DNA from 4 places in the Streptomyces sp. NPDC088706 genome. Region 2 is predicted to be linked to each of the others. Evidence: riboswitches for the same ligand, from Rfam matches in the RefSeq annotation. Region 2 holds a riboswitch; each other region holds the start of a gene.
What was found. A riboswitch is a leader RNA that binds a small molecule or an ion and turns the genes downstream of it on or off. The one in region 2 is predicted to bind cobalamin.

Region 1 (5,230 bases), on a different contig from region 2:
TGCGGAGCGCAGGGGCTGCTGGAGAACAACGGCATGACCGAACTGTTCACCGGCATCGAGGGCGCGATCACCGCCGAGGGCGACAACCTCGCCGTCCACGCCAAGGCCGCCGCCGAGATGCTGTTCGGCGTCACGGTCCGGGATGAGGCGCAGGAGGCGACCGGGGAGCTGGACGATCCCCGCTTCCTGGGCCGGTTGCTCGCGGCGGTGGAGGACATCTGGTTCGACCGTGCCCGGGAGAGGATGAGCGCCGCCCCGTCCGGCGACCCGCTCGGCCGCTGGAACGCCGCCTCGGGGCCGGCGCTGCGCGGGGTGGAGGCGTACGGCTACCGACAGGCCGGCGAGGCCTACGAGCAGGCCGCCGCCGCCCTGCCCGACGGGCCGGCCCGCGAGCGGCTGACCGAACTGCACCGGCTCTTCGCCCTCCAGTGGATCGCCCGCAACAGCGGTGACCTGCTCGCCGCCGGACGGCTGACCGCCGATCAGGTCACCCTCCTGCCCGACGCGGTGGAGCACCTCATCACGACCGTGGCCCGGCACGCCCCCGACCTGGTGGCGTCGTTCGCGCTGCCCGAAAGCCTGATGTCGGACTGGCCGATCGCCGGACCCGGTTACGCGGACGCGTACGACGACCCGGAGGGTTCCTGGCACCGGGGCCGCAGGCCGGGCCCCGGGCGCCGCACGGCGGATTTCCGGCGGCCCGCCTGCGGCAGCAGGCGGCGGCGTCCGCTGCGCGAGAAGGTGGCGGCGCTCGGTACCTGGGGCGTGCTGCTGGCGTACTGGGGGACCACATCGGTGCTTGCCCGATGGTTCGAGAAGCCGCAGGTGAGCGCAGACGAATCGGTTCGCCCCAGGGCGTAACCGGAGGATCGTCGTCCAGTTATTTCGGGGGCGGGGCCGCTGTGCGAGCCACCCGCCCCCCAGGAAGACGCCGATGAGAGGAACGACCATGACGACCATCCACCCGAAGATCACCGAGGTGCTGACCGCGACGTTCAAGGTGCCCGCCGCCGAGATTCTGCCGCAGTCCACGATGGACAGCCTGGAGATGGACTCCCTGGCCGTCGCCGAGTTCGCCGTCATCATCAAGGAGACCCTGGGGGTCGCCGCCGACTCCGAGAAGCTCTACAAGGACGCCACCTTGGCCGACATCACCGCGTTCATCGACGCTGCGGTCGGCGGCGGGGCGGCGGGCGGTGCGGTCCCGGTGAGCAACACCCGATGAACCGACCCGCCATCGCCGTCACCGGCCTGGGGATGATCACTCCGGCCGGCCACACCACCGACACCACCTGGGACGGGGTCTGCCGCGGGGAGTCCTTCGCGCACACCGTCCCCGAACTGCACGGCTGCGCCGTCGACTTCGCCTGCACGGTCTCCGGCATCGACCTGGACGAGGCGGTCGGCGGCCGCAGCGCCTTCCGCATGGGCCGGTACGTCAAGTTCGCCGTCCTCGCCGCCCGGGAGGCGGTGGCCGACGCCGGACTCGACCCCGCCCACTGGGACGGCGCCCGCGTCGCCGTCGTCGTCGGCACCAGCAGCGGGGGATCCGCCGGACTCACCGAACAGGCCGTCGCCCTGGAGCGGCGGGGCCCCGAGGCCACCTCGCCCTCGGGCATCCTGCTCACCATCCCGAGCATGCCCGCGGCCGAGATCGCCATCCAGATGAAGGCCACGGGCCCCAGCCTGGCACCGTGCACCGCCTGCTCCTCCGGGGTGACCGCGCTCTCCGTGGCCCGCGACATGCTGGCGCTGGGCCGGTGCGACATCGCGATCGCCGGCGCCACCGAGTCGATCGTCTTCCCGGTCGCCATGACCGGTTTCGCCCGCTCCGGTGCGGCGGCGCCGCGGGACGGGGACCCCGCCCGCCGGTGCCGCCCCTTCGCCATCGACCGGGCCGGACTCGTCATGGGCGAAGGCGCCGCGATCATGGTCCTGGAGCGGGCGGAGGACGCCCGCGCCCGAGGAGCGGCCCCCCGGGCGCTGCTGGCCGGCACCGGCGCCACGACCGACGCCCACCACCCCACCAGCCCGCACCCCTCCGGGCAGATCGCGCGGGCGGCCGTCGACGCGGCGCTGGCCGACGCGGGCTGGCGGGCCGAGGACGTCGACCACGTCAACGCGCACGGCACCTCGACACCCCAGGGCGACGCGACCGAAGCCGCCCTCATCGGCCGGGCCTACCCGCACCGGCCGCCCGTCACCGCCCCCAAGGGCGTACTGGGCCACTGCATGGGGGCGGCCGGTGCCATCGAGGCGGGGCTGACCGTCCTGACGCTCCAGCACGGCATCGTCCCGCCGATCGCCAACCTGGACGCCCCCGACCCCACGTTCGCCATCGACTGCGTCACCAAGGCCCCGCGTGCGCTGCCCGTACGACGGGCCGTCAGCCACTCCTTCGGGTTCGGCGGGCAGAACGCGGTGATCGCGCTCCAGGCCCCGTAAGGGAGTCCGCCGGCTTCACGGCAGCGAGCCGGGCCGGTGCGGCGGGACGATCCCGCGCCGCACCGGCCCGCCGGGGGAGTGGTCCGCGCACCGGCTCTGAGCTGCGCGAAGACCCGTGATAGCTTGCCGGGGCCAGTCGAACCCCAGCGACGGGGTCAGGGAATCCGGTGCGAGACCGGAACTGACGCGCAGCGGTGAGGGGGACGGGCGGGGCCACGGCCACTGGAGCACACACGTGCTCCGGGAAGGCGTCCCGCCCGGACGAACCCGAGTCCGAAGACCTGCTGGCACCCGCGCCCCGCACCGGGGCTCGGGCACCGTACGACGGGCTCCGCGGCTGGGCCCAGAGACACCGAGGTCCTCCGTGCTGTCCAAGGCCACCCCTGCCCCGATACGCACCGCCGTCCTGTTCGCGGCCGGCGTCGTCCTGCTCACCGCCTGCGGCGGCGGGACCACCAACTCCTCCGCCGACGGCGGCGCCAAGGCCGACGGCTTCCCGCTCACCCTCAAGAACTGCGGGCGCACCGTCACGGTGAAGGCGCCGCCCCGGCGGGCCGTCTCGGTCGACCAGGGATCGACGGAGATCCTCCTCTCGCTCGGCCTCGCCGACCGGCTCGCGGCCACCGCGACCTGGAGCGACCCGGTCATGAAGGGCCTGGAGAAGGCCAACAAGGGCGTCGAGCGCATCTCCGACAACCGGCCCTCCTCGGAGAAGGTCCTCGACAAGGAGCCCGACTTCCTCAGCGCCTCCTTCGCCTCCACCCTCGCCAAGGGCGGTGTCGCCCCCCGCGAACAGTTCGAGAAGCTGGGTGTCCCCACCTACATCTCGCCCGCCGACTGCGTCGGCAAGGACAACGGTGGCGGCGGTGACGGAGCCCGTACCGCACCCCTCACCATGGACAGCGTCTACACCGAAGTCCGTGAGCTGTCCGAGGTGTTCGGCGTCCCCGAGCGCGGCGACGCCCTGGTGAGGAAGCTCCAGGCGCGGGTGGCCAAGGCCACCGACGGCGTCGAGGCCTCGAAGGCCTCCCTCCTCTACTGGTTCTCCGACTCCAAGGCCCCCTACCTCGCGGGCTGCTGCGGTGCCCCCGGTGTCATCACCCGGGAGCTCGGCGCGAAGAACGTCTTCGACGACACCCACGACGAATGGCCCCAGATCAGCTGGGAGACCGTCGCCGACCGCAACCCCGACGTCCTGGTCATCGGCGATCTGAGCCGCACGATGCAGACGGCCGAGAGCGCCGAGAAGAAGATCGAGTTCCTGGAGTCCAACCCGGTCACCAGGACCATGGACGCCGTCAGGAACCGGCGGTACGTGCTGCTCAGCGGACAGGCGATGAACCCCACCATCCGGACGGTCGAGGGCCTGGAGCGTGTCGCCGCCGGGCTGCGCGACTTCGGGCTCGCGGGGTGAGCGGCGGCAGCCTGACGGTGGAGCGGCCCGCCGAGGTACGACGGGTGGGCGCGTCGGCCCGGGCGCTGCTCTGGACCGGCGGGCTCCTGCTCCTGCTGTTCTCCGTCGCCGTCGCCGTCACGATCGGGCCCGCCCGGATCTCCGTCCCCGACGTCTGGTCCGCCGTCGCCTCCCATCTGGGCTTCGGCGCCTCGGAGCTGAGCCCGATCCGGGACGGCATCATCTGGAACCTGCGCATGCCGCGCACCCTGCTCGCCGCCGTGTGCGGCGCCGGGCTCGCGGTGTGCGGCACGGTGATGCAGTCCCTGCTGCGCAACCCGCTCGCCGACCCGTTCGTCCTCGGCGTCTCCTCCGGGGCCTCCACCGGGGCAGTCGTGGTGGTCGTCCTCGGTGTCGGCGGCGGAGCGGTGTCGCTGTCGGCCGGGGCCTTCGTCGGCGCCATCTGCTCGTTCGCCCTGGTCCTGCTGCTCAGCCACACACTCGGCTCCACCACCGACCGGGTGGTGCTCTCCGGTGTCGCCGCGATGCAGCTCTTCTCCGCCCTGACCTCCTTCGTCGTGATGACCTCCGCCGACGCCGAGCAGACCCGCGGGGTGCTCTTCTGGCTGCTCGGCTCGCTCAGCGGGGTCGGCTGGAGCGAGGTGGCCCTGTGCGCCGCCGTCCTCGCCGTCTGCCTGGCCGTGTGCCTGGCCCACGCCCGTACGCTCGACGCCTTCGCCTTCGGGCAGGACGCCGCCGCCGCGCTCGGCGTCGACGTCGCCCGCACCCGGATCGTGCTGCTGTGCACCACCGCCCTGCTGACCGCGGCCCTCGTCAGCTCGGCCGGGGCGATCGGCTTCGTCGGCCTGGTCCTGCCGCACGTGGCCCGTGCCCTGACCGGCTCCGGGCACCGGCGTCTGCTGCCGGTCACCGCACTCGCCGGGGCGGTCTTCCTGGTGTGGGTCGACACCCTGGCCCGTACGGTCCTGGACCCGCAGGAGGTGCCGGTCGGCGTGGTCACCGCGCTGATCGGCGTCCCCGCGTTCGTCCTCGTCCTGTACCGCACCCGGAGCACGCCATGAACAATTCCGAGGGGCTGCGCGCCGACCGGGTCGGCCGGGAGGCCGGCGGCCGGCTCATCCTCGACGGGGTGGACATAGCCCCGCCGCCCGGCGCCACCGTCGGCCTGCTCGGCCCCAACGGCTCCGGCAAGTCCACCCTGCTGCGGATCCTCGCGGGCCTTCTCGCCCCGGACACCGGCACCGTCATCCTGGACGGCGACCCCCTCGCCGGCCTCGGCCGCCGCACCGTGGCCCGCCGGATCGCCGTGGTCGACCAGCACGCCGGCACCCAGGTCGACCTCAGCGTCCTGGACGTCGTACGCCTCGGCCG
Region 2 (5,230 bases):
CCTGGTCGAGGGTGGAGCCGTAGGTGACGGTGCCGTGGTTGGCGAGCAGGCAGCCGGTGCGGTCGCGGAGGGCGGTGAGCATGGCGTCGGCCAGTTCGGGGGTGCCGTAGCGGGCGTAGGGGGCGGTGCGGACGGGGCCGCCGAGGATCGCGGCCGCGTAGTGCACGAGGGGCACCTCGGTGACGAGGGTGGAGACGGCGGTGGCGTGCACCGCGTGGGTGTGGACCACGGCGGCGGCGCCGGTCTCCCGGTAGACCGCGAGGTGGAGGGGGAGTTCGCTGGTCGGCCCGAGGTCCCCGAGGACCTGCCGCCCCGCCAGGTCGACCCCGACCGCGTCCCGCGGTCCGAGCCGGTCGTAGGGCACCCCGCTGGGGGTCACCAGGACCAGGTCTCCGACGCGGGCCGACACATTGCCGGAGGTGCCGACGACCAGCCCGTCGGCGGCGCTGCGGCGGGCGGCGCCGACCACCTGCCGCCAGGCCCGGGCGACGGATTCCGGCTGCTGCTCGCTCATGGGGCGAGCGTAGGGCCGGAGGCACGGAACCGGAACGCCATCACCCGAGTGACGGGGATCTCTTCCGGCCCGGGACCGCCGGTCAAGAACTTCACCGATGAGGGGCAAAGACCAGACCAGCCGGTGCCCCACCGGTCTCCCACAGCCCCTGCCGCACACAAGCGGAACCACCACCTGCCGGTTGGGGTCACCACAGCGCCCCGCTCAGTTCATCTTCCGTTCACTCAGGTTGCCTACGGTCCATGTGCCACTGACGTCGAACGATTGCCTGGGTAAATGGAACACATCACGCTGCTGCTTGCGATTGTGGTCGTAACAGCTCTCGTGTTCGATTTCACGAACGGTTTCCACGACACCGCCAACGCGATGGCCACCACCATCTCGACCGGCGCACTGAAGCCCAAGACAGCGGTGGCCATGTCCGCCGTTCTCAACCTCATCGGCGCGTTCCTGTCGGTGGAGGTCGCCAAGACGATCTCCGGCGGGATCGTCAACGAGAACGGCCTCAGAACCGAGGTCATCTTCGCGGCGCTCGTCGGCGCCATCCTGTGGAATCTGCTGACCTGGCTGGTCGGCCTGCCCTCCAGCTCCTCCCACGCCCTGTTCGGCGGTCTGATCGGCGCCGCCGTCATGTCGGCCGGCTGGTCCTCGATCAACGGGGGCACCGTCGTCACCAAGGTGCTGCTCCCCGCGATCGCCGCCCCGCTGGTCGCCGGTCTCGCCGCGATGCTGGCCACGAAGCTGACGTACCGGATCAACCGGAACGTCACCGACGAGAACCAGCTCAAGTCGACGGCCAAGGGCTACCGGGCCGGACAGATCGCCTCGGCCGGTCTCGTCTCGCTCGCCCACGGCACCAACGACGCCCAGAAGACGATGGGCATCATCACCCTGGCCCTGGTCACCGGCGGCGTCCTGGCCCCCGGCTCCAACCCGCCGATGTGGGTCATCGTCTCCGCCGGTGTGGCCATCGCGCTCGGCACCTACCTCGGTGGCTGGCGCATCATCCGCACCATGGGCAAGGGCCTCACCGACCTGAAGCCGCCGCAGGGCTTCGCCGCCCAGACCAGCGCGGCGACCGTCATCCTGGCCTCCTCGCACCTCGGCTTCTCGCTCTCCACCACCCAGTCCTGCTCGGGTGCCGTGATGGGCGCGGGCCTCGGCCGCAAGGGCGGGGTGGTCCGCTGGTCCACCGCCACCCGGATGTTCGTCGCCTGGGGCCTGACGCTCCCGGCCGCGGGTCTGGTCGGCGCGGGTGCCGAGTTCCTCACCAAGCAGGGCCCGTGGGGCATCACCGTCACCGCGATCCTGCTGGTCGGTGGCTCCTTCGCCATCTGGCTGGCCTCGCGCCGCCAGCCGGTCGACCACACCAACGTCAACGACACGGACAGCGACGAGCCCCAGGGCATCGTCACCACGGCCATCGCCGCGGTCCAGCCGCCGCCCATCGGCTCCCACCCCGACCTCATGACCACCATCCCGGCTCCGGCCGCAGCGCCGGACGACACGGCGCGGCCCTCGGCCACGGTGTAAGGACAGATCCGTATGAAAATCGACTGGGCAGCTCTCGCCTCCGTCTTCGGTGTCAGTCTCGTGGTCACCGTCGCACTGGTCGGCGTCTTCACCCTGGGCATCGTCGCCCTCTCCAAGCTGTCGGCCCCGGCCGCCGGCGGCGCCGTCGGCGGTTCGGCCGTGCTGGCGCGCACCAGCGCGTACGCCTGCTTCGCGGCCTGCGTGGCGGCGGTCGCGTACGGGATCTATCTGATCGTCGCCTGACGCGCCCCAGCGCACTCCCCCGGGCCGGACACACCACCGTGTGTCCGGCCCGATGTGCGTCTGCGCACACCGGCCCCCCGCAGGTCAACAGCAAGTTGACGGTTGTTCTCGCAGCGTGGTGGACTGCCGGAGCCATTCACGGCGACAGAAGAGGAAGCCGGTGCGAATCCGGCGCGGTCCCGCCACTGTCACCGGGGAGCACTCCCCCACACCGGATGTCACGGCCCTCACCACACGGGCTGGAAGGCCGGGGGAACTGCGGATCCGGAAGCCAGGAGACTCTCGTCGCCGGTCACGTCGAACCAGGGCGCGGACCCTGAGTTAAGGACTTAACGCCATGCCTGGCCGCCGAGCGCCGCATCCGTTGCCCCCGCACACCGGAACCTCCCGATCCACGACGGCCTGACCCGTGCGTGTCGATCGCGTCTTCGCGTACGGCGCCACCGCCGGGCTGATCGCCGACGCGGCTCTCGGCGACCCTCGGCGGGGTCACCCCGTCGCCGGTTTCGGCCGGGCCGCCGCGCGGGTGGAGTCGCTGCTGTGGCGTGACGACCGGGCCCGGGGCGCGCTGCACACCCTGCTCTGCGCCGGAGGCGCCGTGGGGGCCGCCGCGCTGGCCGCCCGCGCCGTACGGGGCCGCCCCGGGCTCGCCGTCGCGCTGACCGCCGCCACCACCTGGTCGGTCGTCGGGGGTACGTCGCTGGGCCGGGAGGCCCGCGCCATCGGGGGCGCGCTGGCCGCCGGGGACCTGGAGGTGGCCCGGGAGCGGCTGCCGCACCTGTGCGGGCGCGATCCGCACTGCCTGGACGGGCCGCAGATCGCCCGTGCCGTCGTGGAGTCGGTCGCCGAGAACACCTCGGACGCCGTCGTCGGCGCGCTGGTGTGGGGGGCGATCGGCGGCGTGCCGGGACTCGTCGGGTTCCGGGCCGTGAACACGCTCGACGCGATGGTCGGTCACAGGTCGCCCCGCTACCGCCGCTACGGCTGGGCCTCGGCGCGCCTGGACGATCTCGCGGGGTGGCCCGGTGCCCGGCTGACGGCCGCGCTGGCCGTGGTGGGCGGCGGGCGGCCCCGGGAGGCCGTACGCGCCTGGAAGGCGGACTCGGGGCGCCATCCGAGCCCGAACGCGGGACCGGTGGAGGCCGCGTTCGCGGGAGCGCTCGGCGTACGGCTCGGCGGGACGCTGGCGTACGCGGGGCGCGTCGAGCACCGGCCGGTGCTGAACGGGCGGTCCGGGCGCGAGGTGCGGAGCGCGGACATCGAACGCGCGGTGCGGCTGTCGCGCCGGGTGGGTGCGCTGGCCCTCGGCGTGTGCGTGGTGGGCCGGACGGTCGCGGGCCACCTGGTCGCGGGACGGAGGCGGGGACGGTCATGAACGGTCCGGCACGGAACGCCGAACGGGACGGGGAGCGGGCATGAGCGGTGGGCTGCTGGTCGCGGGAACGACCTCGGACGCGGGCAAGAGCGTCGTCACGGCGGGCATCTGCCGCTGGCTGGTGCGCCGGGGCGTGAAGGTCGCGCCGTTCAAGGCGCAGAACATGTCCCTCAACTCCTTCGTGACCCGTGAGGGCGCGGAGATCGGGCGCGCCCAGGCGATGCAGGCGCAGGCGGCCCGGGTGGAGCCGACCGCGCTGATGAACCCGGTGCTGCTCAAGCCCGGCAGCGACCGCTCCAGCCAGGTCGTCCTGATGGGGAAGCCGGTCGGCGAGATGAGCGCCCGGGGCTACCACGGGGGCCGGCAGGAGGCGCTGCTCGGGACGGTCGTGGAGTGCCTGAAGCAGCTGCGGTCGACCTATGACGCGGTGATCTGTGAAGGGGCCGGGTCGCCGGCCGAGATCAACCTCCGCCGGACCGACATCGTGAACATGGGGATCGCGCGGGCGGCCCGCTTCCCCGTGCTGGTGGTCGGGGACATCGACCGGGGCGGGGTCTTCGCCTCGTTCTTCGGGACCACGGCGCTGCTGAGCGCGGAGGACCAGTCGCTGGTCGCGGGCTACCTGGTGAACAAGTTCCGGGGTGACGTCTCGCTGCTGGAGCCGGGGCTGGACATGCTGTACGGGCTGACCGGGCGGCGGACGTACGGGGTGCTGCCGTACGCCCATGGGCTCGGCATCGACGAGGAGGACGGCCTGCGGGTCTCCCTGCGGGGTGCGGTGCGGGAGTCGGTCGTGGCGCCCCCGCACGGCGAGGACGTGCTGCGGGTCGCGGTCTGCGCGGTGCCGCTGATGTCGAACTTCACGGACGTGGACGCGCTGGCCGCCGAACCGGGCGTCGTCGTGCGGTTCGTGGACCGGGCCGACGAGCTGGCCGACGCGGACCTGGTCATCGTGCCCGGAACGCGCGGCACGGTGAAGGCGCTGGCCTGGCTGCGGGAGCGGGGGCTGGCGGACGCGCTGGTGCGGCGGGCGGCGGAGGGCCGGCCGGTGCTGGGGATCTGCGGCGGGTTCCAGGTGCTCGGTGAGCGGATCGAGGACGAGGTGGAGTCGCGGGCGGGGGTGGTGGACGGGCTGGGGCTCCTTCCCGTACGCATCCGGTTCGACCGGGCCAAGACGCTGGCGCGGCCGGTGGGTTCGGCGCTCGGGGAGCCGGTCGAGGGGTACGAGATCCACCACGGGGTGGCCGATGTGCGGGGCGGGGAGCCGTTCCTGGACGGATGCCGGGTGGGGGCGGTGTGGGGGACGCACTGGCACGGGTCGCTGGAGAGCGACGGGTTCCGGCGGCGGTTCCTGGAGGAGGTGGCCCAGGCCGCCGGGCGGCGGTTCGTTCCCGCGCCGGACACCCGGTTCGGGGTGCTGCGGGAGGAGCAGCTCGACCGGCTGGGGGATCTGGTGGAGGAGCATGCGGATACGGAGGCGTTGTGGCGGTTGATCGAGGGGGGCGCGCCGGTGGGGTTGCCGTTCGTGCCGCCGGGGGCGCCGCCGCTGGGGGCGGGCGCGTCGT
Region 3 (5,230 bases), on a different contig from region 2:
GTCTCCCTCATCGGCGTCGCCCTGCTGCTCCTGGCGATCGTCGCGGGCGGCTGGGTCGCCGAGTCGTCGTGGGCGGACTTCTTCACCCTGGAGCCGGGCACGCTGGTCATCTGGATGATCGTCTACGGGTTCCTCGCCTCCGTGCTCCCGGTGTGGCTGCTGCTGGCCCCGCGCGACTACCTCTCCACCTTCATGAAGGTCGGCACCATCGGGCTGCTGGCCCTGGGCGTGGTCGTCGCGCTGCCGACCCTGAAGATGCCCGCGGTCACCGACTTCGCCACCAGCGGCTCGGGCCCGGTCTTCGCCGGCTCGATGTTCCCGTTCGTCTTCATCACCATCGCCTGCGGCGCGCTCTCCGGCTTCCACTCCCTGGTCTCCTCCGGCACCACGCCGAAGATGGTCCAGAAGGAGACGCAGATCCGGATGATCGGCTACGGGGCCATGCTGACCGAGTCGTTCGTGGCGATCATGGCCATGATCGCCGCCTGCATCATCGACCCGGGGCTGTACTTCGCCATCAACGCGCCGGTCGGCGTGATCGGTGACAGCGTCCAGTCGGCCTCCGAGGCCGTGGCCAACTTCGGCTTCACCATCACCCCGGACGCCCTGGCCCGGGCCGCCAAGGACGTCGAGGAGCAGAGTCTGCTCTCGCGCACCGGCGGCGCGCCGACGTTCGCGCTCGGCATGTCGGAGATCTTCTCCGCGGTGGTCGGCGGGACCGCGATGAAGGCGTTCTGGTACCACTTCGCCATCATGTTCGAGGCGCTCTTCATCCTCACCACCGTGGACGCCGGCACCCGCGTCGGGCGCTTCATGCTCCAGGACATGCTGGGCAACGCCTACAAGCCGTTCCGCGAGGTCAGCTGGAAGCCGGGCGTCTGGTTCGCCAGCGCCGTCGTGGTCGGCGGCTGGGGCTACTTCCTCTGGGTCGGTGTGCACGACCCGCTGGGCGGCATCAACCAGCTCTTCCCGCTCTTCGGCATCGCCAACCAGCTGCTGGCCGCCGTGGCGCTGGCCGTCTGCACCACCCTGCTGGTCAAGTCCGGCCGGCTGAAGTGGGCGTGGGTCACCGCGGTCCCGCTCGCCTGGGACGTGGCGGTCACCCTCACCGCGAGCTGGCAGAAGATCTTCTCGCCGGACGTGAAGGTCGGCTTCTTCGCCCAGCGCGACAAGTACCAGACGGGCATCGACGCGGGCGAGGTGCTGCCGCCCGCCAAGAACATGGACGAGATGCAGACCGTCGTCACCAACTCCACCGTCGACGGGGTGCTCTGCGCGCTCTTCGCGCTCCTCATCATCGTGGTGCTGGTGGACGCCGGCCGGGTCTGCTTCCGGGCCATCCGCGACCCCGAGAGCGTCAGACTCCACGAGACGCCGTACGTCGAGTCCGAGCTCGTGGCCCCGGCCTCGCTCATCGCCACCAAGGAGGAGAAGGCCGAACTGCTCGCCGCGGGCGTCGGCCCCGAGGGCGGCATCCGCAAGGAGGCGGCGGGAACCGGGAGCCGGACATGACCGTCGCGGACGTACGGCGGGTGGCGGGACGCGTCCGCTGGTACGTCCGGGAGCTCACCGGCGAAGCCGCGTACGACCGTTATGTGGCACACGCCCGGTCCCACGATCCGGACACCCCGGTGATGACCCGCCGCGCCTTCGAACACAGCCGCACGGACGCCCGCGAGGCGGACCCCCGCGAGGGCTTCCGCTGCTGCTGACCACCACCGGCCGATCGGGGCCGCCGCACCCCTTCCAGGGGCGCGGCGGCCCCTTTTCGCGCCCCGCGAGAGGGCCCGCGTACGCCGTCGATCGGGAAGAAGTCGGGCGAAGAAGCCAGACCGCCATACCAACATCTGTTCACGCCGACACAACATGTGGGGGCTTCCTCTTCGAGCGCCCCCCACATGTATGCTCGACCTCGCTGTCGCCGCAGGGGAATCCGGTGCGAATCCGGAACTGTCCCGCAACGGTGTGAACAGTGTGCTTTTGCACACCCGAAGTCCGAAGACCTGTCGACAGTGCGTCCGGCTCGACCGAACCGGACGCCAGACGTCCGGGCCTCGCGGATGGGCCGGTGGACGCCGTGAGCAGTGCTGCCCCGAAGGGCACCGTGCTGCCCGGCTTCCCCGCTCGCCGCCGGCCCCCAGCCGAGCGAGGGAAAGCCCAGTGACCATCGCGCCCGCCGATCCGGTTTCAGCCACCGAATCCGCCGCCTCCACCACGTCCGGCGAAGGCACGAACGACGGACCCGGGACCGCCCTGCTGCGGACCCTGACCGACCTCACCGTCGACCTGCCCGACACCGACCCCGGACGGGTCGCCGCCTCCGCGCTGCGCGGGCGCAACGCCCGCTCCGACGAGGCCGAGCTGCGTTCGCTGGCCACCGAGGCCGCCGCGGGTCTGATCTCCGAGGACCCGGCGTACTCCAGACTCGCCGCCCGGCTGCTGACCCGTACGATCGCCGACGAGGCCGCGACCCAGGGCGCGACCTCCTTCTCCGCCTCGGTCGCGGTCGGCCACCGCGAGGGCCTGATCGCCGACCGCACCGCGGCCTTCGTGGAGCTGCACGCGGGGGCGCTGGACGAGCTCGTCGAGCGGACGCTGGCCGACGGCGCCGACGACCGCTTCGGCTACTTCGGTCTCCGTACGCTGCACAGCCGCTACCTGCTGCGCCACCCGATCACCCGCCAGGTCATCGAGACCCCGCAGCACTTCATGCTGCGGGTGGCCGCCGGCCTCGCCGAGGACGAGTCGGTGCGGGCGCTGGACGAGGTCGCCGCGCTCTACGGGCTGATGAGCCGGCTGGACTACCTCCCCTCCTCCCCCACACTCTTCAACTCCGGCACCCGGCACCCGCAGATGTCCTCCTGCTATCTGCTGGACTCCCCCAAGGACGAGCTGGACTCGATCTACGACCGCTACCACCAGGTGGCGCGGCTCTCCAAGCACGCGGGCGGCATCGGTCTGTCGTACTCCCGCATCCGCGCCCGGGGTTCGCTGATCCGGGGCACCAACGGGCACTCCAACGGCATCGTGCCGTTCCTCAAGACGCTGGACGCCTCCGTGGCGGCCGTGAACCAGGGCGGCCGCCGCAAGGGCGCGGCGGCGGTCTACCTGGAGACCTGGCACGCGGACATCGAGGAGTTCCTGGAGCTCCGCGACAACACCGGTGAGGACCAGCGCCGTACGCACAACCTGAACCTGGCGCACTGGATCCCGGACGAGTTCATGCGCCGGGTCGACGCGGACACCGAGTGGTCGCTGTTCTCCCCCGCCGAGGTCCCCGAGCTGGTCGACCTGTGGGGCGACGACTTCGACGCGGCCTACCGCGCGGCCGAGGCCAAGGGGCTGGCCCGCAAGACGATGCCGGCGCGTGAGCTGTACGGCCGGATGATGCGGACCCTCGCGCAGACCGGCCAGGGCTGGATGACGTTCAAGGACGCCTCCAACCGGACCGCGAACCAGACCGCCGAGCCGGGCCGGGTCGTGCACTCCTCGAACCTGTGCACCGAGATCCTCGAAGTCACGAACGACGGCGAGACGGCCGTCTGCAACCTGGGTTCGGTCAACCTGGGCGCCTTCGTCGCCAACGGCTCGATCGACTGGGAGCGGCTGGACGCCACCGTGCGGACCGCGGTGACCTTCCTGGACCGGGTCGTCGACATCAACTTCTACCCGACCGAGCAGGCCGGGCGCTCCAACTCCCGCTGGCGGCCGGTGGGCCTGGGCGCCATGGGCCTCCAGGACGTCTTCTTCCAGCTGCGGCTGCCCTTCGACTCGCCGCAGGCCCGCGCGCTCTCCACCAAGGTCTCCGAGCGCATCATGCTCGCCGCGTACGAGGCCTCCTGCGACCTCGCGGAGCGTTCGGGCCCGCTGCCCGCCTGGTCCGAGACCCGGGCCGCGCGCGGGGTGCTGCACCCGGACCACTACGACACCGAGCTGAACTGGCCGGAGCGCTGGGACGCGCTGCGCGCCCGGGTCGCCGAGACCGGCATGCGCAACTCGCTGCTGCTCGCCATCGCGCCGACCGCCACGATCGCCTCGATCGCCGGTGTGTACGAGTGCATCGAGCCGCAGGTCTCCAACCTGTTCAAGCGCGAGACGCTCAGCGGTGAGTTCCTCCAGGTCAACGCCTATCTGGTGGACGAGCTGAAGAAGCTCGGCGTGTGGGACGCCCGCACCCGTGAGGCGCTGCGCGAGGCGAGCGGCTCGGTGCAGGGCTTCGCCTGGATCCCCGAGGACGTGCGGGCGCTGTACCGCACCGCGTGGGAGATCCCGCAGCGCGGTCTGATCGACATGGCGGCGGCCCGTACGCCGTTCCTCGACCAGAGCCAGTCGCTCAACCTGTTCCTGGAGACGCCGACGATCGGCAAGCTCTCCTCGATGTACGCGTACGCCTGGAAGCAGGGGCTGAAGACGACGTACTACCTGCGTTCGCGCCCGGCGACCCGGATCGCCCGTGCCGCGTCCGCTGCCGCGCCGACCGCCGTCCCCATTCCCGTACAGCAGGCGTCGGCTCCCGACGCGGACGCCATCGCCTGCTCTCTTGAGAACCCCGAGTCCTGCGAGGCCTGCCAGTAATGAGCTCCACCGACAAGAACCTGCTCGACCCGGGTTTCGAGCTGACCCTGCGTCCCATGCGCTACCCCGACTTCTACGAGCGCTACCGGGACGCGATCAAGAACACCTGGACCGTGGAGGAGGTCGACCTCCACTCCGACGTCGCCGACCTCGCCAAGCTGTCGCCGGGTGAGCAGCACATGATCGGCCGGCTGGTGGCGTTCTTCGCCACCGGTGACTCGATCGTCTCCAACAACCTCGTGCTGACGCTGTACAAGCACATCAACTCCCCCGAGGCGCGGCTGTACCTGTCGCGGCAGCTCTTCGAGGAGGCCGTGCACGTCCAGTTCTATCTGACGCTGCTGGACACCTACCTGCCCGACCCGGACGACCGGGCGGCGGCGTTCGACGCGGTCGAGGAGATCCCCTCGATCCGCGAGAAGGCCCAGTTCTGCTTCAAGTGGATGGACTCGGTCGAGAAGATCGACCGGCTGGAGACGAAGGCCGACCGCCGCCGCTTCCTGCTGAACCTGATCTGCTTCGCGGCCTGCATCGAGGGGCTGTTCTTCTACGGCGCCTTCGCGTACGTGTACTGGTTCCGCTCGCGCGGTCTGCTGCACGGTCTCGCCACGGGCACCAACTGGGTGTTCCGTGACGAGACCATGCACATGAACTT
Region 4 (5,230 bases), on a different contig from region 2:
CCATGCCGCTGATGGGCGAAGCGCAGTACGCCGCGTCACCGAGCAGGGCCGCGCGTCCCCGCGACCACGTGGCGGAGTGGACCTGGCCGACATGCTCGAAGTAGAAGTCGCGGGTCCGGCGCAGCTCCTCGACGACGCGGGGAGCGAGCCATCCGGCGTCGGCGAACACATGGGCCAGCAGGTCTCGCTGGGACGCGTCGTCGAGGTCCTCGTAGCCGCGGGGAGGGCTGAGGAAGGACAGCGTCGCGCGGATCGTGCCGTGGCGGTCGGGGCGCAGGTTCACGGCTCGCCCACCGGGGGCCGAGTACCAGCGCCACCAGTCCGTGTCCTCGGTCTCGCGGGGGATGGTGAAGTAGGCCGTGTAGAGCCCCTTGGAGGTGATCTTCGCGGCGTCGCCCACGATGAGCGGCCGGGTCGACGAACGCATGCCGTCGGCGGCGATGACGAGGTCGAAGTCCTCTCGGCCGCCGCCGGCGAAGGTCACCTCTACGCGGTCGCCGTCGTCGCGCAGCCCTGCGATGGAATCGCCGAAGCGGTATTCCGCGTCCTCTCGGGTGTGTTCGACCAGGAGGCGGGCGAGATCGCCGCGCAGGATCTCCAGTTGCGCGGTCCAGCCGTCGCTGTCCGCGGTCCCGGCGGGGAACTGGGCGCGTGTCCTGCCGTCCGCTCCGACGAAGCACGTGCCCAGCTCGCCGGTGTCGGCCGCGGCGATGGCGCTCTCGATCCCCATCATGCGGGTGACTTCGCGTCCCGCGCCCCGCACGTCGATGTTCTGCCCGGCGGTCCGCACCGCTCCCGCGCGCTCCACGACGACCGGCTGCCAGCCGTAACGGGCGAGCCAGTACGCCAGGGCGGGACCGGCAATGCTGGCGCCGCTGATGAGCACACGTTTCGGGCCGTTCTCCACAGGTGTCTCTCCTTGATCCGATGGTTGCGACAGACGCCATGAGACGCCGGGATCTCCCCGCCCTCGGACCGGCGCGGGGGTCAGCGGCCCTGAGCGCCCGTGGCCTCCTGCGCGTCCTCGACCGCTCCCGGAGCGCGTCCCGCAGGGGGCCCCACCGGCGTACGGGGTGCAGGACCACGTTCCGCCCGAAGAGCGTCTGTCCGTGCCGATCGCCCCTGCGCCATCTCGACGAACCACCAGGTCCCCGCCAGTACGAACGCCCACGGCAGCGTGTTGGTCACAGCCGCCGCCCAGGGCATCCCTCCGTGCACTCGCTCCAAGCCTGTCATCACGGCCCAGGCGGTCAGCAGTACGTACGTCACCCTCAGCCGCCGATGCTTGAACATACGCCTCCGGCTACCCAGGGCGATGCCGATCACGCCACGAAACGCCTACCGGCAGCGCCGGACCCCGGCACCGACCCGAGGTGGACCGGTCAGGGTCCGCAGCCCGTAACGGCCAGCAGACCCGCCTCCTGAGCCCGCAGCACGGCGCTGAGCCGGTCCGCCGCACCCAGTTTCCGGTAGACGGCGTGCAGGTGCTTGTGCACGGTACGCGGCGAGATGCCCAGGCGCCGGGCCAGGGAGTCGGCGGACAGGCCGGTGGCGAGCAGGTGCAGGACGTTCAGCTCACAAGCGGTCAGCGGCACCGTCAGGGACCGGTTGGCCCGCCGCCGGCGGTCCGTGCCCGAACCATCCCGCAGGGCGGCCAGGAGGGAGCGGTGGGCCGCCGCCGCCCTGAGCAACGGCTGCACCCGTGCGGCGTAGCGCAGGTCGTGCGGAGAGAAGTCCCGGCCCGACCGGTGCACCAGGAACCCGCTGACGTACGGGCCCGGCCCCGGGAACGGGATGCCGAGCATGTGCCGTGTGCCGAACGCCCGGCGCAGGGCGTCGGCCGCCGCGCTGTGCTGCCAGACCCGTGCCCCCGTGATACGGGCGGCGCTCTGCGGCGCCCAGTCGTCGCCGGACCCGTACCGGCCGGCGAAGGGGTACCCCTCGCGGATATGGCGCTGGACCACTTCGCCGGGACGGCGCTCCTGCTGCCCGGGCCGGGGCGTCCAGAGGGCGACCGTGCCCCGCTCACGCGTCCAGGGCTCCTCCTTGGACACGACCAGTGCTCCGTCGAGCGCCGTGAGCAGTTCCTCGGTGAGCAACGGCCAGATGTGGTCGGGGTCCTGGGTGTCCATCACCCCGACGGCCAGATCCAGCATCCGTGCGTGCCGATCCCGCATGACAGCTTCTCCCGAAAGCGCCCGTGGACAGTGCCTGTCCACGGTAACCCGGTGCTGTCCATACGTATTTCTCCCCATGGCCGGGCAGCCCGGTCCGCGCCACCATCGGTCCACGGCGTCGTGTCGCCGTCGCGGTGCCGCGGTACGCGCCGGTGCGCCCGTCGCCGCCGGCTGTCCCGGCGTCGTCGCGCCCACCGCGACGGCCGTCGAGCACCACCGGGTGCGACGCACTGCTTCACCGTGCTCAACGGGGTCGAGCACGGCGAGCAGGAGCCGGCGGTCCGCTCGCGTACCTGCTTCACGGGGCAGGACGCGGGCGACCGGGCCGGCGTCCCTCCCGCGTCTCACATCACCGTCCGAAGGGTGAACAACGGTGTGCGCCCGGCGGTCGCCCCCCTAGGCTGACCGGGCAGCTGGTTCGCCCTGTCCGCCAGGCGGGGTGTCGTAAGAGGGAACCCGGTGGGAATCCGGGACTGCCCCGCAGCGGTGAGTGGGAACGACCGCCGTCATACGCACTGGGCCCGGCCGGGTCTGGGAAGCGACGGCCAGTAGGTGTCTACCCCGGCAGGCGTGCCCGCGAGTCCGAAGACCTGCCCGTTGCCCGCACGCGACCGTTCGCGTGCGGAGTTCCCGGTGACCTCGTGGGCGGGTCGGCGTACCTTCGGGTGGACGGACACGGTCGACGTGTCGCGTCTGCGCCCGATGTGTCACCCCTTCGCGTCCGCGTCCCGACCCGGGATCAGCTGGAGACACGCTCGCGAAGGAGAGTCACGTGACAGCGAAGCCCGCAGCCGCGGCAGCACGGGCCACCGTGTACGGCTACCCCCGCCAGGGGCGCAACCGTGAACTGAAGAAGGCCGTCGAGGGCTACTGGAAGGGCCGCGTCGACGCGGACACCCTCCGCCGGACCGCCGCCGACCTGCGCCGGGGAACCTGGCAGCAGCTCGCCGAGGCCCAAGTCCACGAGGTGCCGACCGGTGATTTCTCGTACTACGACCACGTCCTGGACACCAGTGTCATGGTCGGTGCTGTCCCCGAACGGCACCGCGAGGCGGTCCGTACCGACGCTCTCGACAGCTACTTCGCCATGGCCCGGGGTACGCAGGACGTCGCGCCGCTGGAGATGACCAAGTGGTTCGACACCAACTACCACTACCTGGTGCCCGAGCTGGGCCCGGACACGCAGTTCACCGCCGACTCCACCAAGCAGGTCGCCGAACTCGCGGAAGCCCTCGCGCAGGGCCACGCCCCGCGCCCGGTCCTCGTCGGTCCCGTCACCTACCTCCTGCTCGCCAAGGCGGCCCCCGGAGTGGCCGCCGGCTTCGAGCCGCTGACCCTGCTGGACCGGCTGCTGCCGGTGTACGCCGAGGTCCTCGCCGACCTCCGGGCCGCGGGCGCCGCCTGGGTACAGCTGGACGAGCCCGCCCTCGTCCAGGACCGTACCCCGGCCGAGCTGAACGCCGCCGCCCGCGCCTACCGCGAGCTCGGCGGCCTCACCGACCGCTCCAAGCTGCTGGTCGCCTCCTACTTCGGGCGGCTCGGCGAGGCACTGCCGGTGCTCGCCAAGTCGCCGGTCGAAGGTCTGGCGCTGGACTTCACCGAGTCCGGCGCGGGCAACCTCGCCGACCTCGCGGCTGCGGGCGGACTGCCCGGCAAGCGGCTGGTCGCGGGCGTCGTCAACGGCCGCAACGTCTGGATCAACGACTACGAGAAGTCCCTCGCCACCCTCGGCACGCTCCTCGGCCTCGCCGACCACGTCGACGTCTCCGCCTCGTCCTCCCTGTTGCACGTCCCGCTGGACGCCCGGGCCGAGCAGGACATCGACCCGCAGATCGCGCGCTGGCTCGCCTTCGCCCGGCAGAAGACCGAGGAGATCGTCGTCCTGGCGCGCGGCCTGTCCGCCGGCACCGACGCGATCACCGCCGAACTGGCCGCCAACCGGGCCGACCTGGCCTCCCGCGCCGACGCCGTCATCACCCGCGACCCGGCCGTCCGGGCCCGTACGGCGGCGATCACCGACGCCGACGGCCGCCGCTCCCAGCCGTACGCCGGACGCGCCGCCGCCCAGCGCGCCCACCTCGGGCTGCCGCTGCTGCCGACCACCACGATCGGCTCGTTCCCGCAGACCACCGAACTGCGCACCGCGCGTGCGGACCTGCGGGCCGGACGGATCGACGAGGCCGGGTACGAGGAGCGCATCAAGGACGAGATCCGCGAGGTCCTGTCCTTCCAGGAGGAGGCCGGACTCGACGTCCTGGTCCATGGTGAGCCCGAACGCAACGACATGGTGCAGTACTTCGCCGAGCAGCTCACCGGCTACCTCGCCACCCAGCACGGCTGGGTCCAGTCCTACGGCACCCGCTACGTCCGGCCGCCGGTCCTGGCCGGTGACATCTCGCGGCCCGAGCCGATGACGGTGCGCTGGACGGCGTACGCGCAGTCGCTGACCGAGCGCCCCGTCAAGGGCATGCTCACCGGCCCGGTCACCATGCTCGCCTGGTCCTTCGTCCGCGACGACCAGCCGCTCGGCGAGACCGCGCGCCAGGTGGCGCTCGCCCTGCGCGACGAGGTGAACGACTTGGAGGCGAACGGTACTTCGGTGATCCAGGTCGACGAGCCCGCACTGCGTGAGACGCTGCCGCTGCGGGCCGAGGAGCACGCCGCGTATCTGGAGTGGGCGACGGAGTCCTTCCGGCTCGCCACCACGGGGGTGCGGCCGGACACCCAGATCCACACCCACATGTGCTACGCGGAGTTCGGCGACATCGTCCAGGCCATCGACGACCTCGACGCCGACGTCATCAGCCTGGAGGCCGCCCGCTCCCACATGCAGGTCGCCCGCGAACTGGCCGCCCACGGCTACCCCCGCGAGGCCGGGCCCGGTGTCTATGACATCCACTCCCCGCGCATCCCGAGCACCGAGGAAACAGTGGCCTTGCTGCGCAAGGGACTTGAGGCCATCCCGGCGGCACGCCTGTGGGTGAACCCCGACTGCGGCCTGAAGACCCGGGGGTGGCCCGAGACCCGGACCTCCCTGGAGAACCTGGTCGCCG

Region 1: another riboswitch for cobalamin. It lies ahead of ACIQAK_RS17740 (ABC transporter substrate-binding protein); the one in region 2 lies ahead of ACIQAK_RS00290 (cobalamin biosynthesis protein).
Region 3: another riboswitch for cobalamin. It lies ahead of ACIQAK_RS07775 (ribonucleoside-diphosphate reductase subunit alpha); the one in region 2 lies ahead of ACIQAK_RS00290 (cobalamin biosynthesis protein).
Region 4: another riboswitch for cobalamin. It lies ahead of metE (5-methyltetrahydropteroyltriglutamate--homocysteine S-methyltransferase); the one in region 2 lies ahead of ACIQAK_RS00290 (cobalamin biosynthesis protein).

What each region holds. Positions count from the first base shown of each region.
Region 1 is NZ_JBIVLW010000006.1:241,812-247,041, reverse strand. Features, by position in the region: gene ACIQAK_RS17755 (acyl-CoA dehydrogenase) at 1-861, shown strand, start outside; gene ACIQAK_RS17750 (acyl carrier protein) at 950-1,225, shown strand; gene ACIQAK_RS17745 (beta-ketoacyl-[acyl-carrier-protein] synthase family protein) at 1,222-2,445, shown strand; cobalamin riboswitch at 2,562-2,749, shown strand; gene ACIQAK_RS17740 (ABC transporter substrate-binding protein) at 2,810-3,859, shown strand; gene ACIQAK_RS17735 (iron chelate uptake ABC transporter family permease subunit) at 3,871-4,920, shown strand; gene ACIQAK_RS17730 (ABC transporter ATP-binding protein) at 4,917-5,230, shown strand, end outside.
Region 2 is NZ_JBIVLW010000001.1:50,914-56,143, forward strand. Features, by position in the region: gene ACIQAK_RS00275 (class II aldolase/adducin family protein) at 1-514, opposite strand, end outside; gene ACIQAK_RS00280 (inorganic phosphate transporter) at 791-2,047, shown strand; gene ACIQAK_RS00285 (hypothetical protein) at 2,060-2,290, shown strand; cobalamin riboswitch at 2,392-2,593, shown strand; gene ACIQAK_RS00290 (cobalamin biosynthesis protein) at 2,700-3,665, shown strand; gene ACIQAK_RS00295 (cobyric acid synthase) at 3,706-5,230, shown strand, end outside.
Region 3 is NZ_JBIVLW010000002.1:475,165-480,394, reverse strand. Features, by position in the region: gene ACIQAK_RS07785 (carbon starvation CstA family protein) at 1-1,512, shown strand, start outside; gene ACIQAK_RS07780 (YbdD/YjiX family protein) at 1,509-1,712, shown strand; cobalamin riboswitch at 1,891-2,026, shown strand; gene ACIQAK_RS07775 (ribonucleoside-diphosphate reductase subunit alpha) at 2,161-4,575, shown strand; gene ACIQAK_RS07770 (ribonucleotide-diphosphate reductase subunit beta) at 4,575-5,230, shown strand, end outside.
Region 4 is NZ_JBIVLW010000028.1:28,131-33,360, forward strand. Features, by position in the region: gene ACIQAK_RS32325 (FAD-dependent monooxygenase) at 1-907, opposite strand, end outside; gene ACIQAK_RS32330 (LuxR C-terminal-related transcriptional regulator) at 1,383-2,177, opposite strand; cobalamin riboswitch at 2,575-2,790, shown strand; gene metE (5-methyltetrahydropteroyltriglutamate--homocysteine S-methyltransferase) at 2,950-5,230, shown strand, end outside.